Regions from separate parts of the Proteiniborus sp. genome, predicted to be linked through region 2. Evidence: riboswitches for the same ligand, from Rfam matches in the RefSeq annotation. Region 2 holds a riboswitch; the other holds the start of a gene.

Region 1 (7,777 bases), on a different contig from region 2:
AAATTTCTTAATGGTTAAAGCTCTTTCGTGTGCAGATATTCCTGTTGTAGTTTCTGCAGCGTCAATAGATACGGTAAAGGCTGTTTCATAAGAATCTGTATTTTTTTCTACCATTTGACCAATATTAAGCTCTCTAAGCCTTTCTTCTATAATTGGCATACAGATTAGTCCTCTTCCATACTTAGCCATGAAGTTGATTGATTCAGGACTAACTTTTTCAGCTGCCATTAACAAATCACCTTCGTTTTCTCTATCTTCATCATCTACAACTACTATTATTTTTCCGTTTTTAATATCTTCCAAAGCTTCTTCTATGGTATTAAATTTATACATTTTTCATCCTCCTTTTGCTTTTATGCAAACCCATGCTCACTTAGAAAATTCATATCTATTCCTTGTTTAACAGATGCTTGTTCTTTAGATAAAAGTAGCTTTTCAATATATTTGCCTACCATATCACACTCTAAATTAACAATGGCTCCTACCTTTTTTCTGAGCAGTGTTGTAACTTCCTTAGTATGTGGGATTATGGAAACCTTAAATACACTTTCATCTACATAGGCGACGGTTAGACTTATTCCATCTATTGTGATTGAACCCTTTTGAACTATATATCTTAATATCTCTGGGGAAGTAGATATTGTTACCCATACTGCATTATCTTCATTTTCATAATTTGATATGGTTCCCATACCATCTATGTGCCCGCTAACTAGATGACCTCCTAATCTATTGCCAACTCTTAGAGCTCTTTCAAGATTAATTTCATCTTCTGGAGATAAGATATGCAGGTTACTTCTTCTCATAGTTTCTGCCATAACATCTACTGTAAAGCTATTATGTGTAATTTCCGTAACTGTGAGGCAGACACCATTTGTGCTTATGCTGTCTCCTAGCTTGGTTTCTTCTAGAACTCTATTTGCCTTAATAATAATTTTTGCAGACTTCGTTGATTTGACTATGGACTGAACCTTACCTATTTCTTCTACTATTCCAGTAAACATATTGCTTATCACTCTCCCCGTAAATAACCTTCAATCATTATGTCATCGCCAAATTTATGAATCTCAATATCACTTAGCCTTAAAGCATCCTTCATTAAATTCCTTCCCTCTCCTCCAATTGGAGTCTTAGCTTTTCTTCCTCCGATAAGTTTAGGGGCTATAAAAGCATTTACTTTATCAACAATACCTGATTCTATAGCTGAGCAGTTCAATTCACTTCCGCCTTCTAGTAAAACGCTGTCTATTTTTCTTTCTCCTAAGGCTTTCATAAGGAAATTTAAATCCACCTGATTATTACTTAAGGGGGCTATAATCACCTCAGCGCCTTTTCTTTCAATCTCTTTAATTTTTTCCTTTGGTGCTAGTTCAGTTGTAGCAATAATTGTTTTTGCATTCGATTTTATATTTAATACATTTGACTCAAGTGGTATTTTAGCATTACTATCCACAATGATTCTTATGGGATCATTGCCCTTGCCATCATCTAATCGAGTGTTCAGGTATGGATTATCCTGAAGCACAGTACCTATTCCAACCATTATTGCTGAAACTCGATGCCTTAACCAGTGAACATACTTTCTTGATTCTTCATTTGTTATCCATTTTGAATCTCCCGTACTTGTGGCTATTTTCCCGTCTAAAGTCATGGCTGTCTTTAGTATGCAAAATGGAAGCTTTGTAGTTATATACTTAAAAAATATTTCATTAAGCTTTCTGCTTTTTTCTTCCAAAACTCCAGTAACAACCTCTATTCCACTATCTCTTAAAATTTTTATACCTTTTCCTGCTACTTCAGGATTTGGATCTCCAAGAGCTATAACAACCTTTTTCAGGCCTTTTTCCACAATAGCATTAGCACAAGGTGGAGTCTTACCATAGTGTGAACATGGCTCAAGAGTAACATACATAGTTGCACCTTTTACATCCTCAGTAGCATTTTTGAATGCATTTATCTCTGCATGACAGCTTCCATAAACTTCATGATATCCCTCTCCTATAATTTTTCCGCCTTTCACTATAACAGCTCCAACAAGAGGATTAGGGTTTGTATATCCAGTACCTTTTTTAGCTAGTTCCAAAGCTCTTTCCATATACTTTGTATCCATATTATCAACACCTCTGAGTATATTGTTACCAATAAACAAAAACTCTTGCTATTTTAAAACCCATTTTATAGAAAGCTTATTTTAAGTAAAATTAGAACGCACCTATGGGATATAAAAAAGCCCTGAATACTATTCAGGGCTTATAAAGCAACTATATGTACAGTCTTGTATCAATTTCAAAATATGACTGATAACCATAGACTGCTTTTCTAATCTTCTTTCATCCAGACTTTACTGTCGGCCTCGGAGTCTCACCGAATCTGCCTTACGGCTCGCGGGCTTTACCGCCGGTAGGGAATCGCACCCTGCCCTGAAGATTTATTCAATTATTATGGGACTAATATATCATTATTAAATATTTATGTCAACGTAAATATACTTTTTCTATCTATTGCCTTCTATTATCTTCTATGCTTTACTCTGTCTTTGAAAAAAGAAAAAAACATATCATAATCTGACTGCATTATATCATTCTTCAAATAAATAAAGTTAAATTCTCTTTCAATAATAAAATCAGCTATTTTAATCTCTGTTAATTCTTTTCTTCTGATTTCTTCACGAACTGCATCTTCATACATAAAGCTCAAACCAATTCCACTTTTAACCATTTCTTTTATTACATTAACATTTCCTATTTCAATAATGTTCTTGAAATCTCCTAGAGAATGATTTTTATCATAAAGTCCCCTTTCCAGCACTTCACGAGAACCAGAGCCAGATTCACGAATGATAATAGTTTCATCTTTAAGGTCATCTAATAAAACAACTTCTTTACTGGTCAATGGATGACCAACAGGTGCTGTTAATATAAAGGGAGCAATTTTATATAGTTTAGTATCATAGTCAGATTTTTTAAATAGCCCCTCAACTAATGCAAAATAAATTTCACCATCTTGTAACATTCGAAGCACTGTCCTTGTGTTATCTACATACATAGTAATGTTGTACTCTTCAAAAGTATTCATAAAATCGCTTAATATGGGTGGTAAAGTAAATTCTCCAATAGTCAAAGTTGCAGCAAATTTTAGTGTCTTTTTTGCATTATTTATTTCTGAAAGCTTCTGCAGTATTATCTGTTCATTAGCCTTTGCATTTAATACATATTTATAGAAAAGTTCCCCTGCTTTTGTAAATCTCAATTGCCTGTTAGAGTATTCAAAAAATCTGCTTCCATAATGTCTTTCCAATGATTGAATATGCTGGGTTATGGCAGGCTGAGTTAAGCAAAGCTCCTCAGACGCCTTTGTGTAACTTTTATTTCTGCACACAGCTAAAAAAGATTCCATTCTAATATCTAGCACTTCGTTCACACCTCTATAATCATAATTTATGAATTCATAAGTATTTATAATTAGATTTTATAGTTAATGGATGTTAAAATCAATATTGACTTTAAAATAAGGAGTTGGTCTTGTGGTTTTTTTCAATAAATACGCATTGGGAATATTATTTTCTGCCTTACTGGCATATGTTTCAGTTTTTATAAGTAAACTTATTCCCTATAATCTTATAGGCGCAGGAGTTTTTGCACTATTAATTGGTATGTCATTAAATCCTTTTGTTTCTAAGTACCAGATATTTGAAAAAGGTTTCGGATTTACTTCAAAAAAAATATTGCGTCTTGCTATTATCCTTATGGGTATAAGTCTTAGTTTTGGACAAGTCGTAGAAGTAGGAAAGTTTTCTTTGATTGTTATGGTGTTTACTCTTATAACAGCTTTTGGTGGTGGGTATTTAGTTGGAAAGCTTTTCGGAATGAACTGGAAACTATCAAGTCTTATTTCTGCAGGAACAGGTATATGTGGTGGCTCTGCAGTTGCTGCTATTGCTCCAGTTATTGATGCAGAGGAAAGTGATATAGCCTATGCAATTTCTGCTACATTTATATTTGATGTTATTATGGTAGTGCTTTTCCCTATAATGGGCCGTTATTTTAATATGACAGACTTAGGCTACGGTCTCTGGACTGGAACAGCAGTAAATGATACTTCTTCAGTTGTTGCAGCTGGATATGCCTTTTCTGATATAGCAGGAAAATTTTCTGTTATTGTTAAGCTTACACGTACTCTATCTATTGTACCTGTTGTACTTATATTCTCTTATATTAACGAAAGACTTATAAGAAAAAACGAGGAAAATTCTTTAAAAGAAAAAGGAGAAGCCGTTATTCACTTAAGGAAAAAAGTAGATATAAAAAAAATATTTCCTTGGTTTATTCTAATGTTCCTCGGTATGGTGGCTATTAAGAGTACAGGATTAATTCCAGAAATGTTAAGCCAATCTATTTCTAAAATAAGTAAATTCTTAATGGTTATGTCACTTGGAGCCATAGGTTTAAGAACTAATTTTAGCAAACTTGCAAAGTCAGGCTTTGCACCAATGGTGCATGGATTTATTATCTCTGCATTAGTAGTTATAGTTTCTTTTTTAGTTCAAATGGTCATAGGACAAATATAATTTTTTAAAATTAATTTCAATAATGAAAAGCTCTTAAGAGCCACAGCCTTAATATACTTAAATTATTCGTAATATAGGAGAAGGTATTGGAGAATTTCATTTGTGAACAAGTTCTCTGTCTGCTTGTAACCTATCATTTTATTCTATGCAGAGAGATTGTTGATAGTAGCTCTAGCAAAATTGCTAGAGTTAAAATATTATATTCTTCATATACCTTATTGTCATTGCTACTATGGTTTAGGTTACTGCTATTATTCTATTAACATAAATTAGTTTTTGCCTATTGTCCAAGCTAAAGGAGGTGATTTATGTATTTTTTCTTGCAGTAATTTTGCTGTCTCAATGAGCTGACTGCTTTCTTGAAATAATCTCTCAGTATTATTAGTTTGCTCATCTACGCTTTGATATATCTGCTTACTAGAAATTGCAGATTCTTCGGTGACAACTGCTATATCCTTTACTGCAGATAAAATACCTTCATTCTGTTCTCTCATCAGAATAACAGATTGGTTTAAGGTTTCCATCTCATGATAAATCTTACTTGTGGCAGTATCTATTCGTGTAAATATATTCTTAGTTTTAAGCATAGAATCATATTCACTATAAGAAGTTTCTTTAGTTACCTTAATCAATTTCGTAGTTTTATCTACTTGAATAAGCATTTCATTTAGAACATTATGTATATTTTTTGCTAATTTTTGAGTCTCTTCTGCTAAATTATGTACTTCATTTGCTACAACAGTAAAGCCTCTGCCATGCTCTCCTGATCTTGCAGCTTCAATTGATGCATTTAGTGATATTAAGTTGGTCTGCTTAGCTATTTTTTCAATATAATCAATAATTGTCATAACTGCATGCGATTTTTCATGAAGTCCATGTATTTCTTCCATTACTTCTTCAACATGCTCAGCATTCATTTTAGATGCTTCATGTAATTCTTCAACAATTCTTATTCCCTCTTCACTTATTTGGGCACTATTAGAAGTCTCGTCATTGATTCTACATATATTGTCTATAACGCTTTTAATACACGTGCTGAACTCTTCCATCATATTGAAGATGCTTTCTGCTTGCTGTGCTTGATTCTCAGCACCCTCAGAAATGCTTTGGATAGACATATTTATTTGCTGCGCTTTAGATAAATTTTTTTCACAGATATGACCAAACTCAGTAGAACTATTAAGAATCATTCTGCAAGCCTTTGATATTTCCTCAACTAAGGTCTTGATTTTAATTATCATTTGATTAAAGCCTCTAATCAATTGTCCTGTTTCATCTTGCAGGCTAACATCTAAGCTAACAGATAAATTGCCTTTTTCTACATCCTTCATGCTCTTTGCTAGCTGAGAAATAGGGCTTATAATACTTCTTACAACCCAAATACTCAGTACTCCACCAATTACAAGTGCAATTATCAAAATGATTATATTCTTTCCTATACTTGTCCAAATTTGCCGCTGTATTTCATAATATCCCATAGTAACTGCGAACTTCCAGCCAGTCCGTTCATTAGTTGCAAATTTCATAAATTGTTGACTGCCTTCGTTATCATAGTAAAAAAATCCATGCTTATTCTGATGCATAGCTTTATAAAATGTGCTGTCAATAACACTTTGTCCTACCATTTCACTATTCCTATGTGCGATTATAATACCATTTTTATCAACTGCAAGGGCATATCCAGATTCACCAACTTGTATATCCTGTAAAATATGCTGAAACAAATCAATAGACAGCATTGCACCAACTACACCTATGACATTGCCGTCTTTATTTACTGTCTTTGCAATAGCAATTACTGTTTCTCCTGTAACTTCGTCATAAAATGGAGATGTATATATGACCCTCCCCCTATTTTCCATTGCTTCCCTATACCATATTTCTTCAGTAGGCTTATAAGCTTTTGCTTTAACTGAATTGACTGGATAGCGATAGAATTCATCATTATAAGTTCTCATAAGCAAAGCCTTAATAGAGCCATTGATTTCCACATAGCTTCTAAAATCTTTAATGAGCTGCTCCTCATATTTCTCATCTACTAAAATATCTGTTACACTTTTTTCTCTTGAAAGACTTAATAGACTCTTTTCAGTAATTTCAAACAATAATTCCCCTGATTTTTCGATTTGAGTAACTAACAAGAATTCCATCTGCTGTGAAAACTGCTCTATAAGCTTTTTACTTTGCATGGACTGATATACAGCTATAGTAATGAATGAAATTAGGTGAATGGACAAAAATATAAGTAGTATTTTAGCTAGTATTTTACGCTTAAATATTAGCACCACTTTGTTTAAAAAACCTTTATTGAATGAAAATTTATTTAAAAATGCTGGCTTTAAAAGTTTCATATGGTTTTCTTCCCCTTTAGAATTATCTCCAAATATTTTGTGCCGTTTTTCATTACTAGTTTATTTGCTCGTTGTTATCTCACTATTTTGAATAAAGATAAAGATTTACTAGGCTGTCTTAGTAAATCCTTCTATGGTTAATCTTTCTATAGTTTTAATCGCATTGTCTATACCATGACTGTATTCTTCTATGAAATCATAAATGTCTCTCCAGTTAAAAATCCTTGTGACCCCTTCAGTCAGTAGTCCTTGATTATAAAAACAATCTATCAGTAATACTTCAAACCCTTTATCTGCTAGTTGAATAGCATTTTCATATCTGTCTTCAATAAAGATATCACAATTCAGCTCTCTAGCCTTATCAACTTTATAATGAGTTCCTAATAAATATAATTTACCCTTAGGAAGGTTATGTCTATAGAACCACTCTTTAGTTGTCTTTTCCAGAGAATGTTCTCTAGCAGAAACATAAAAAATCTCATGCTGCTTTCCTAATTTTTGAAGAATTTGCCCTGCTCCTTCTCTTATCTCTGCATTAGAATGCATTTCTTCTCCATGTATTTTGTAAAAATTCAAGTAATCTTCTCTAGGTATTTTCAATACTTGATCAATTTCATATGATGTGACCTCGAAGGGCTTTATATCTGTACCAAAATATTCATTGGCCTTTTCAAGCCAATAAAAAGGCTCCGTTATTGTTCCATCAATGTCAATACACAAATTCAACTTCAATTAATACCACCTCATCTTTTTTATTTTTATAATCATTTATGCCATTATTAAAACTTCTTTTTATAGCTATTTATCTTTTATCAGAACCTTCTTCACGGCTTGCTACAACAATTTCTCTGACTTTAAT
Region 2 (7,777 bases):
AAAAGTCTTTGGCATTAATTTGAAGCCTCTTCTTATGCAAGCGCCAGTAAAAGGCAAAGTAGTTATGGGCTTTGACCCTGCTTATAGAACTGGATGCAAGATTGCAGTAGTAGATGAAACGGGAAAACTCTTAGATTATACTACTGTTTATCCAACAGAACCTCAGAATAAGGTAGAAGAAGCAAAAAAAGAACTCATTAATTTAATTTATAAACATAATGTAGATATTATTGCTATTGGAAATGGTACAGCTTCAAGGGAATCAGAGATGATAGTGGCAGAAATGCTGAGAGACCTTGATAGAAAAGTGTATTACACTATTGTCAGCGAAGCAGGAGCATCTGTATACTCGGCTTCAAAGGTTGCAAATGAAGAATATCCCGATATAAATGTTTCTATAAGAGGAGCTATTTCTATAGGTAAGAGACTTCAAGATCCTCTTGCTGAACTAGTGAAAATTGACCCCAAAAGCGTAGGAGTAGGGCAGTATCAGCATGATATAAACCAAGGAAAATTAGATGAAACTCTTAAAGGAGTAGTTGAGGACTGTGTTAATAATGTAGGAGTAGACTTAAATACTGCTTCTGTATCACTATTAAGCTATGTTTCAGGGATATCACCAAGTGTTGCCAAGAATATAGTGAATTATAGGGAAGAAACAGGGAAATTTGATAGTAGAAAAGAACTCCTTAAAGTAAAAAGATTAGGAGAAGCAACTTTTGTTCAATGTGCAGGTTTTTTGAGAATATCTGATGGAAGTAATCCACTAGATAACACTGCTGTTCACCCAGAATCCTATGATGTTGCATTAGGACTTATTGAAAAACTTGGATTTTCTGAAGAAGATGTTAGAGCAGGTAAGCTAAAAGGAATTGATTCTATTGTAAATGAGAAAAACATCAAAAGTTTTGCTGAGGAGCTACAAGTAGGAGTACCTACTTTAAAAGACATAATAAAAGAGTTAAAGAAACCAGGTAGAGACCCTAGAGAGGAAATGCCAAAACCAATTTTTAGGACCGATGTACTAAAGATGGAAGATTTAAAACCTGATATGATACTGACAGGTACTGTAAGAAATGTAGTTGATTTTGGTGCTTTTGTGGATATTGGGGTAAAACAAGATGGTTTAGTTCATATTTCGCATTTGTCTAATAAATTTGTAAAGAATCCTATGGATGTAGTCTCTGTAGGTGATATCGTAAATGTAAGGATACTCAGCGTAGACGTTGAGAAGGGGAGGATTTCACTTAGTATGAAAGAAGTCTAAATCGTCATAACTGTATGCTTTAGGCCAAAAATACAGGGGGAAATATAATGAATAGGACTTTGCATAATAAAGAAAGCGAAAGGTTAGAATTTCTAAACGAATTAATATTAGATGCATCCTATAGACAGAGCAATAATGATTTATTAGAAACCGCGTTAATAAAAATAGCAGAATTAGTAGGAATAGATTTTGGATATATAGCTAGATACCTAAAAAAAGAGGACATTATTAGAACCATTGAAGGTACATATAAAGTGCCAGAGGGCTTTTTAGAAGAAGTAAAGAATCATAGATTTAAAAGTGAGATAATTACAGAATCAATAAAGGATAAAGTATTTATAATATCAGAAGAAGAATTTGAAACTCCACAGCAAAAATATATTAGCAGGAAGTATAATTTTAAGACACTAATAACAATACCTATAGAATTTGATAACAATAATTCTACCGAAATAATGCTATTATTTTCTCATAAAGAAAAGGAAACTCTCCTTGAACATATTCATTTCTTAGAGACTTTGGGAAGTACATTATGGATACTTATACAGAAGCAAAAGATGTATGAGGATTATCAAAAGAGCATTATTAGAACTGAAAAATTAAGGGCCTTAGGAGAGTTGGCTGGAGGAATCGCTCATGATTTCAATAATTTATTGACTACAATATTAGGATTTTCACAAATCGCTTTAACTCATGAACTAAATGATGATATAAGACAGTATATGGATATTATCTATAAATCAGCTCTAGATGGGAAAAAAATAGTGGAGAGAGTGCAGAATTTCAGTCGTAAACAATTTAATGATAAAAGAGATGTTTATCCAATAAACTCAATAGTCGAAAGTGGTATAGAGATGGCAAGGCCAAGATGGAAAAATTTCTATGAATCCTATGGTAACAAGTTAAAAATTATAAAAGGACTTCACTCTACCAGCAAGATTTATTGTATAGAGCATGAAATAAGAGAAGTGATTATTAACTTACTGTCAAATGCTATGGACGCCATGGAAGAAGGCGGGATTCTAACTATTAGAACAGAGGATATTGATGATAAGATTGTAGTTGAAATAAGCGACACTGGCATAGGAATACCTGATGAAACCATAAGAGAGATATTTGAACCTTTTTACAGCACAAAAGGTACTAAGGGAACGGGATTAGGACTTAGTATTGCAAAAGAAATTATAGAAGAGCACAAAGGAAGTATCCAGCTTAAAAGCGTTGTTGGGAAAGGTACAATTTTTAAATTATATTTTGATAGATATATTGAAAAATCTGAAAGTATTGAAAGCCCTAAGAATGATGCCAATATTGATTTAAATATAGCGAAAAACCTAAATGTTCTTGTAGTAGATGATATACAGCAAGTTGGAGAAACTGTAGTACAGATGCTTGAAACAATTGAAATACATTCTGAGCTAGAAACTTCCAGTGAAAATGTAATACATAGACTATCGCAAAAAGAATATGATATAATTATATGTGATTTGGCTATGCCTGAACTAAATGGTGCTGAATTGAGCAAAATAGTCAAGGAAGCGAACCCTAAAATCAAATTCATCATAGCTACTGGCTGGCCTGGAAGGTTTAAAGATAAAAGCTATAAAAGCATAGACTTTGTATTAGACAAGCCATTTACAATTGAGGATTTGACTAATGCTGTCAATAGCGTTCTGTAATTACATAGGGCAATTATCTAATATAATAGAAAGTATGACTACAATATTTAAGGGGGAATAATAATGCTTTTAATTAAAAATGCTAGGATTTATACAATGGCTGAATCTGGTATAATTGAAAATGGTAGCATCTTAATAGAAAATGGGAAAATAAAGGAGATAGCTAAGGACATAGTTGCACCACTTGATGCAAAAATCATTGATGCAGAAGGCAGATTAGTGACACCAGGATTTATTGATGCTCATTGCCATCTAGGAATGTGGGAAGATGGTATAGGATTTGAAGGCAGTGATGGAAATGAAATGGTTGACCCTGTCACACCTCATCTAAGAGCAATAGATGCTATAAATCCAATGGATGTTACATTTAAAGAAGCGCGTGAAGGTGGAATTACTTGCGTATCTACAGGTCCTGGTAGTGCAAATGTAGTAGGCGGACAGTTTGTTGCTATAAAAACATATGGTGATAGAATAGATGATATGATAGTTAAAGAGCCTTTAGCTATGAAAGTTGCATTTGGAGAAAATCCAAAAAGAGTGTATGAAAGCCAAAAAAAATCACCATCTACCAGAATGGCTACTGCTGCAATATTAAGAGACACGTTGATGAAAGCAAAAAGATATGTAGAAAAGCTTGAAAAATCAAAGGACGATCCTTCAAAAGCTCCTGAATATGATATGAAAATGGAAGCAATGGCTAAGGTTATAAGAAAAGAAATTCCTCTTAAGGCTCATGCTCATAGAGCTGATGATATCTTTACAGCTATAAGAATAGCAAAAGAATTTGAAGTGGATTTAACACTTGACCACTGTACAGAAGGACATTTAATAGCAGAGCATCTTGCAAAAGAAGGAAAACCTGCTATAGTAGGACCTACTCTTTCTGATAGGTCTAAATTTGAACTTAGAAATCTAACATTTGACACTCCTGCTACTTTACATAATGCTGGAGTTAAAATCGCCATAATGACAGATTCTCCTGTTATTCCACTACAATACCTTCCAATATGTGCAGGCTTAGCAGTAAGAGCAGGATTAGATGAGATGGAAGCATTTAAAGCTATAACTATTAATCCAGCTGAAATATTAGGCATACAAGATAGAGTAGGAAGTATTGAAGTAGGTAAAGATGCAGATATAGTGATTTTCGATGGCAATCCTTTAACAGATATAGGATGCAAGACTTATGCTACTATTATTGACGGAAAAAGAGTTAAGTAGATCAATTGAGAATTGTCATCCTGAACGCTAGTGAAGGATCTGGTTTAGCGATGGTTTAACGATAGTTTAACTATTGTTCAACAACTGTTTAACAACTGTTCAAAATTGAATTGACAAAATAATTATCCTATGAGATAATAAAGTTGTCAAAATCAACAAATAAATATAAAATCTTCAGGGCAGGGTGTAATTCCCGACCGGCGGTATAGTCCGCGAGCTGCTATGGCAGTTGACTTGGTGAGATTCCAAGACCGACAGTAAAGTCTGGATGAGAGAAGGTTTTGCTAATATCCACATACTTAATGAAACTTCGAATTAATTCGAAGATTAAGATTCTAAATCGGATATAAATTAGCTATTAAGCCCTGATGTAATAACTTCAGGGCTTTTTTATGACCTAACCCGATTTTTCGAATGCTTTTTTCGAAAAATCGATGGTAGGTCAAACGCAACGAGCACCAAATTTATGTGAGCGACAGCGAACAAATAAATTTGTGTTGCGAGACTGTGGAAAATACCAATTGCTCTGAAGGCAAATTAAAATTTGGAGGGATGGTATATGTTAATTGCAAAAGAAAGAATGAACACAAGGACATTAGTTAAGACATCAGTATTATCTGTATTGGCATTTTTAATAATGTACTTAGAGATGCCTCTATGGTTTACACCACCTTTTTTGAAGGTTGACTTAAGTGATATTCCAGCATTAATTGGTGCATTTTCACTGGGACCTATAGCTGGTGTAGTCATTGAATTACTTAAAAACATATTAAACTTAGCTATAGAAGGAACAACTACTGGAGCAGTAGGAGAGCTGGCAAACTTTTTTGTAGGTAGTATATTTGTATTTGTAGCTGGAGTTATATATCAAAAGAAAAAAACATTTCAAATGGCTATATTGGGTATGCTTGCAGCAACTGTAGCTATGACTGTTGCAGCTTCTGTATTAAATTATTATTTCCTAATACCTTTTTATGCTAAGTTGTTTGGTGCTCCTGTTGAAGCTTTTGTTGATATGGGTGCAAAGGTTAATAAATTTGTCACAGACTACAGAAGTTTTATATTATTTGGGATTGTACCTTTTAACTTACTGAAAGGAATTATGGTTTCAGTTATTACAATACCACTATATAAAAGAGTTTCTCCAATATTACACAAATAATAAATACCCTTATACACTTAAAAAGTATATAACTGTAATCACTCTGTGTGAAGCGCACCCCAAAAGTTAGACAATAATTTTTAATTTTTGGAGGTGCATTTTTATATGGCTAATATTATTATTGAATTATCTCCTTTGTATGCACTTGTATATCACACCTAAACTGGATATAATATTTTTAGGCTATTAAGGAAGGATGAAAGTATTGCTTAGAATAAATGTAGATAATTTAAAAGAAACAGAAAGAATTGGTTTTATACTTGGAAAATTATTAACTGGTGGCGAAGTAGTATGCATGACTGGAGACCTTGGTGCAGGAAAAACTACTATGACTCAGTCTATTGCAAAGGGTTTAGATGTAGAAGACTATGTAACAAGCCCTACATTTACAATAATAAATGAGTATAGCGGAAGATGCCCTTTATATCATTTTGATGTCTACAGAATTAATGATGTTGATGAAATGTATGATTTGGGATATGAAGAATATTTCTATTCAAGAGGTGTGTCTGTTATAGAATGGGCCAATATAATTGAAGAAATACTACCAGAAGAAAGATTAAACATAGAAATTAGTAAAAAAGATAATAATGAAGGTAGAGAGATAATAATAAGTGGAAATGGAGAAAAACATATAAATATTATAGAGAAAATAAAAGAGGAGCTGAAGAAAGATGAAAATCTTAGCCATAGATACCTCTAGTATGTCTGCAACATGTGCTGTTGTGGATGATGAAAAATTATTAGTAGAATATACTCTTAATCATAAACTAACTCATTCACAAAAGATAATGCCAATAATAAAAGAAGCCCTTGACAGTTGTAGCTTGAAGCCTGAAGACATAGATGTATATGCTGTAGCAAAGGGACCAGGTTCATTTACTGGCCTAAGAATAGGAGTGGCCACTGTAAATGGACTTGCTCAGGCAACAGATAAAAGAGTAGTAGGGGTGTCTACTCTTGATGCACTTGCATTTAATTTACCTTATTGTGAGGGAATAGTAGTACCAATAATGGATGCTAGAAGAGATAGAGTATTTACTGGAATATATAAATGGGTAAATGGAAACCTACATATAATTAAAGAACAAACAATCCTAGAGGTCAAAGAACTTATGGAAGTATTATCTGATAGACCAGAAAAAATAGTATTTGTAGGAGACGGAACTTATGCCTATAAAGATATTCTTTCGGAGTCATTAGGAGAAAAGGCTATATTCGCTCCAAAAAGTGCTAATATGGCGAGAGCCTCTTCTGTAGCAGAGCTTGCAATGGTAAAAGCTAAAGAAGGTAAAACTGAAAGTTTTTTTGAACTTGTACCAGATTATCTAAGAGAATCCCAGGCACAAAGAGAATATAATGAAAAGCATTGCTTAATAGGTGACAAAAATGAGTGATGTGATAATTAGGGAAATGACTGAAGAAGATGTAGATGGAGTATTAGCTATAGAAAGAGAAGTATTTACAACACCATGGTCAAGAGAAGCATTTGTTTTAGAAATAACCGAGAATCAACTAGCTAGGTACGTTGTAGCAGAAAAGGATGAAAAAATAGTTGGATACGGTGGACTTTGGCTCATATTAGATGAGGGACATATAACTAATATAGCTGTAAGCTCCCCATACAGAGGACAAGGCATAGGTAATCTAATCGTTGAAAAGCTTGTAGACATATGTGAAAAAAGAGATATAAAAAATATGACCTTAGAAGTCAGAAAATCAAACTTAATAGCTCAATCATTATATAAGAAATATGATTTTATTGATTGTGGAGTTAGAAAAGGCTATTATTCAGATACAAAAGAAGATGCTGTTATTATGTGGAGGGTAAAATAAAGTCACTTTGTAAATACTATATAGGGGACAAAAATTCCAAAGGAGATGATCTTATTGTCTAGAAGGAAGCTAGTTGTTCCAGAAGCTAGAAATGCCTTTGAACAATTCAAGACAGAGATTGCCAATGAATATGGAGTAGATGACCCTAGAAATTTAGCCGCAAAACATACAGGCGTTATAGTTAGAGAGCTAATAGCAAAAGCTGAAAAACAGCTAATAAACAAAAAGTAATTATGAAAATCAGAGGAAGCAAGTTTCCTCTGATTTTTTTATGACCTAACCCGATTTCCCGAATGTTTATTTTTAGTGTTGCTTTTTATTAAAGAATGATGTAGAATAATATAAAGACTATATAGAGACATGTCTTAATATTTCTTATAGAGGTGGAGAATTTGGACATAAATGAAAAGTTTAAAATTGATGGTGCGAGAATAGTTGAGGTCGATATACCTTACGCTATTCCATTTCAAATAAGTGGTGGAGTTAGTTATAGTAGAAAATCATTAATAATCGAATTGTGGTCAGATGGAATAGTTGGATATGGAGAATCAGCACCTTTTGAAGCGCCTTTTTATTCATCAGAAACAATTTCTTCTGCAAAAGCTATGCTAG

What was found. Region 2 has a riboswitch for FMN ahead of ABV008_RS02945 (ECF transporter S component). Riboswitches for the same ligand answer to the same signal wherever they lie in the genome.
Region 1: it holds a riboswitch for FMN, as region 2 does, so the genes downstream of both, ribD (bifunctional diaminohydroxyphosphoribosylaminopyrimidine deaminase/5-amino-6-(5-phosphoribosylamino)uracil reductase RibD) here and ABV008_RS02945 (ECF transporter S component) in region 2, are expected to answer to the same signal.

What each region holds. Positions count from the first base shown of each region.
Region 1 is NZ_JAWRHZ010000061.1:175,127-182,903, forward strand. It holds gene ABV008_RS13815 (bifunctional 3,4-dihydroxy-2-butanone-4-phosphate synthase/GTP cyclohydrolase II) at 1-333, opposite strand, end outside; gene ABV008_RS13820 (riboflavin synthase) at 354-1,004, opposite strand; gene ribD (bifunctional diaminohydroxyphosphoribosylaminopyrimidine deaminase/5-amino-6-(5-phosphoribosylamino)uracil reductase RibD) at 1,013-2,110, opposite strand; FMN riboswitch at 2,319-2,432, opposite strand; gene ABV008_RS13830 (LysR family transcriptional regulator) at 2,512-3,411, opposite strand; gene ABV008_RS13835 (YeiH family protein) at 3,524-4,567, shown strand; gene ABV008_RS13840 (methyl-accepting chemotaxis protein) at 4,837-6,918, opposite strand; gene ABV008_RS13845 (5' nucleotidase, NT5C type) at 7,027-7,650, opposite strand.
Region 2 is NZ_JAWRHZ010000017.1:90,025-97,801, forward strand. It holds gene ABV008_RS02930 (Tex family protein) at 1-1,267, shown strand, start outside; gene ABV008_RS02935 (ATP-binding protein) at 1,315-2,946, shown strand; gene ABV008_RS02940 (amidohydrolase) at 3,010-4,167, shown strand; FMN riboswitch at 4,334-4,451, shown strand; gene ABV008_RS02945 (ECF transporter S component) at 4,727-5,329, shown strand; gene tsaE (tRNA (adenosine(37)-N6)-threonylcarbamoyltransferase complex ATPase subunit type 1 TsaE) at 5,535-6,032, shown strand; gene tsaB (tRNA (adenosine(37)-N6)-threonylcarbamoyltransferase complex dimerization subunit type 1 TsaB) at 6,004-6,726, shown strand; gene rimI (ribosomal protein S18-alanine N-acetyltransferase) at 6,719-7,165, shown strand; gene ABV008_RS02965 (alpha/beta-type small acid-soluble spore protein) at 7,220-7,396, shown strand; gene menC (o-succinylbenzoate synthase) at 7,558-7,777, shown strand, end outside.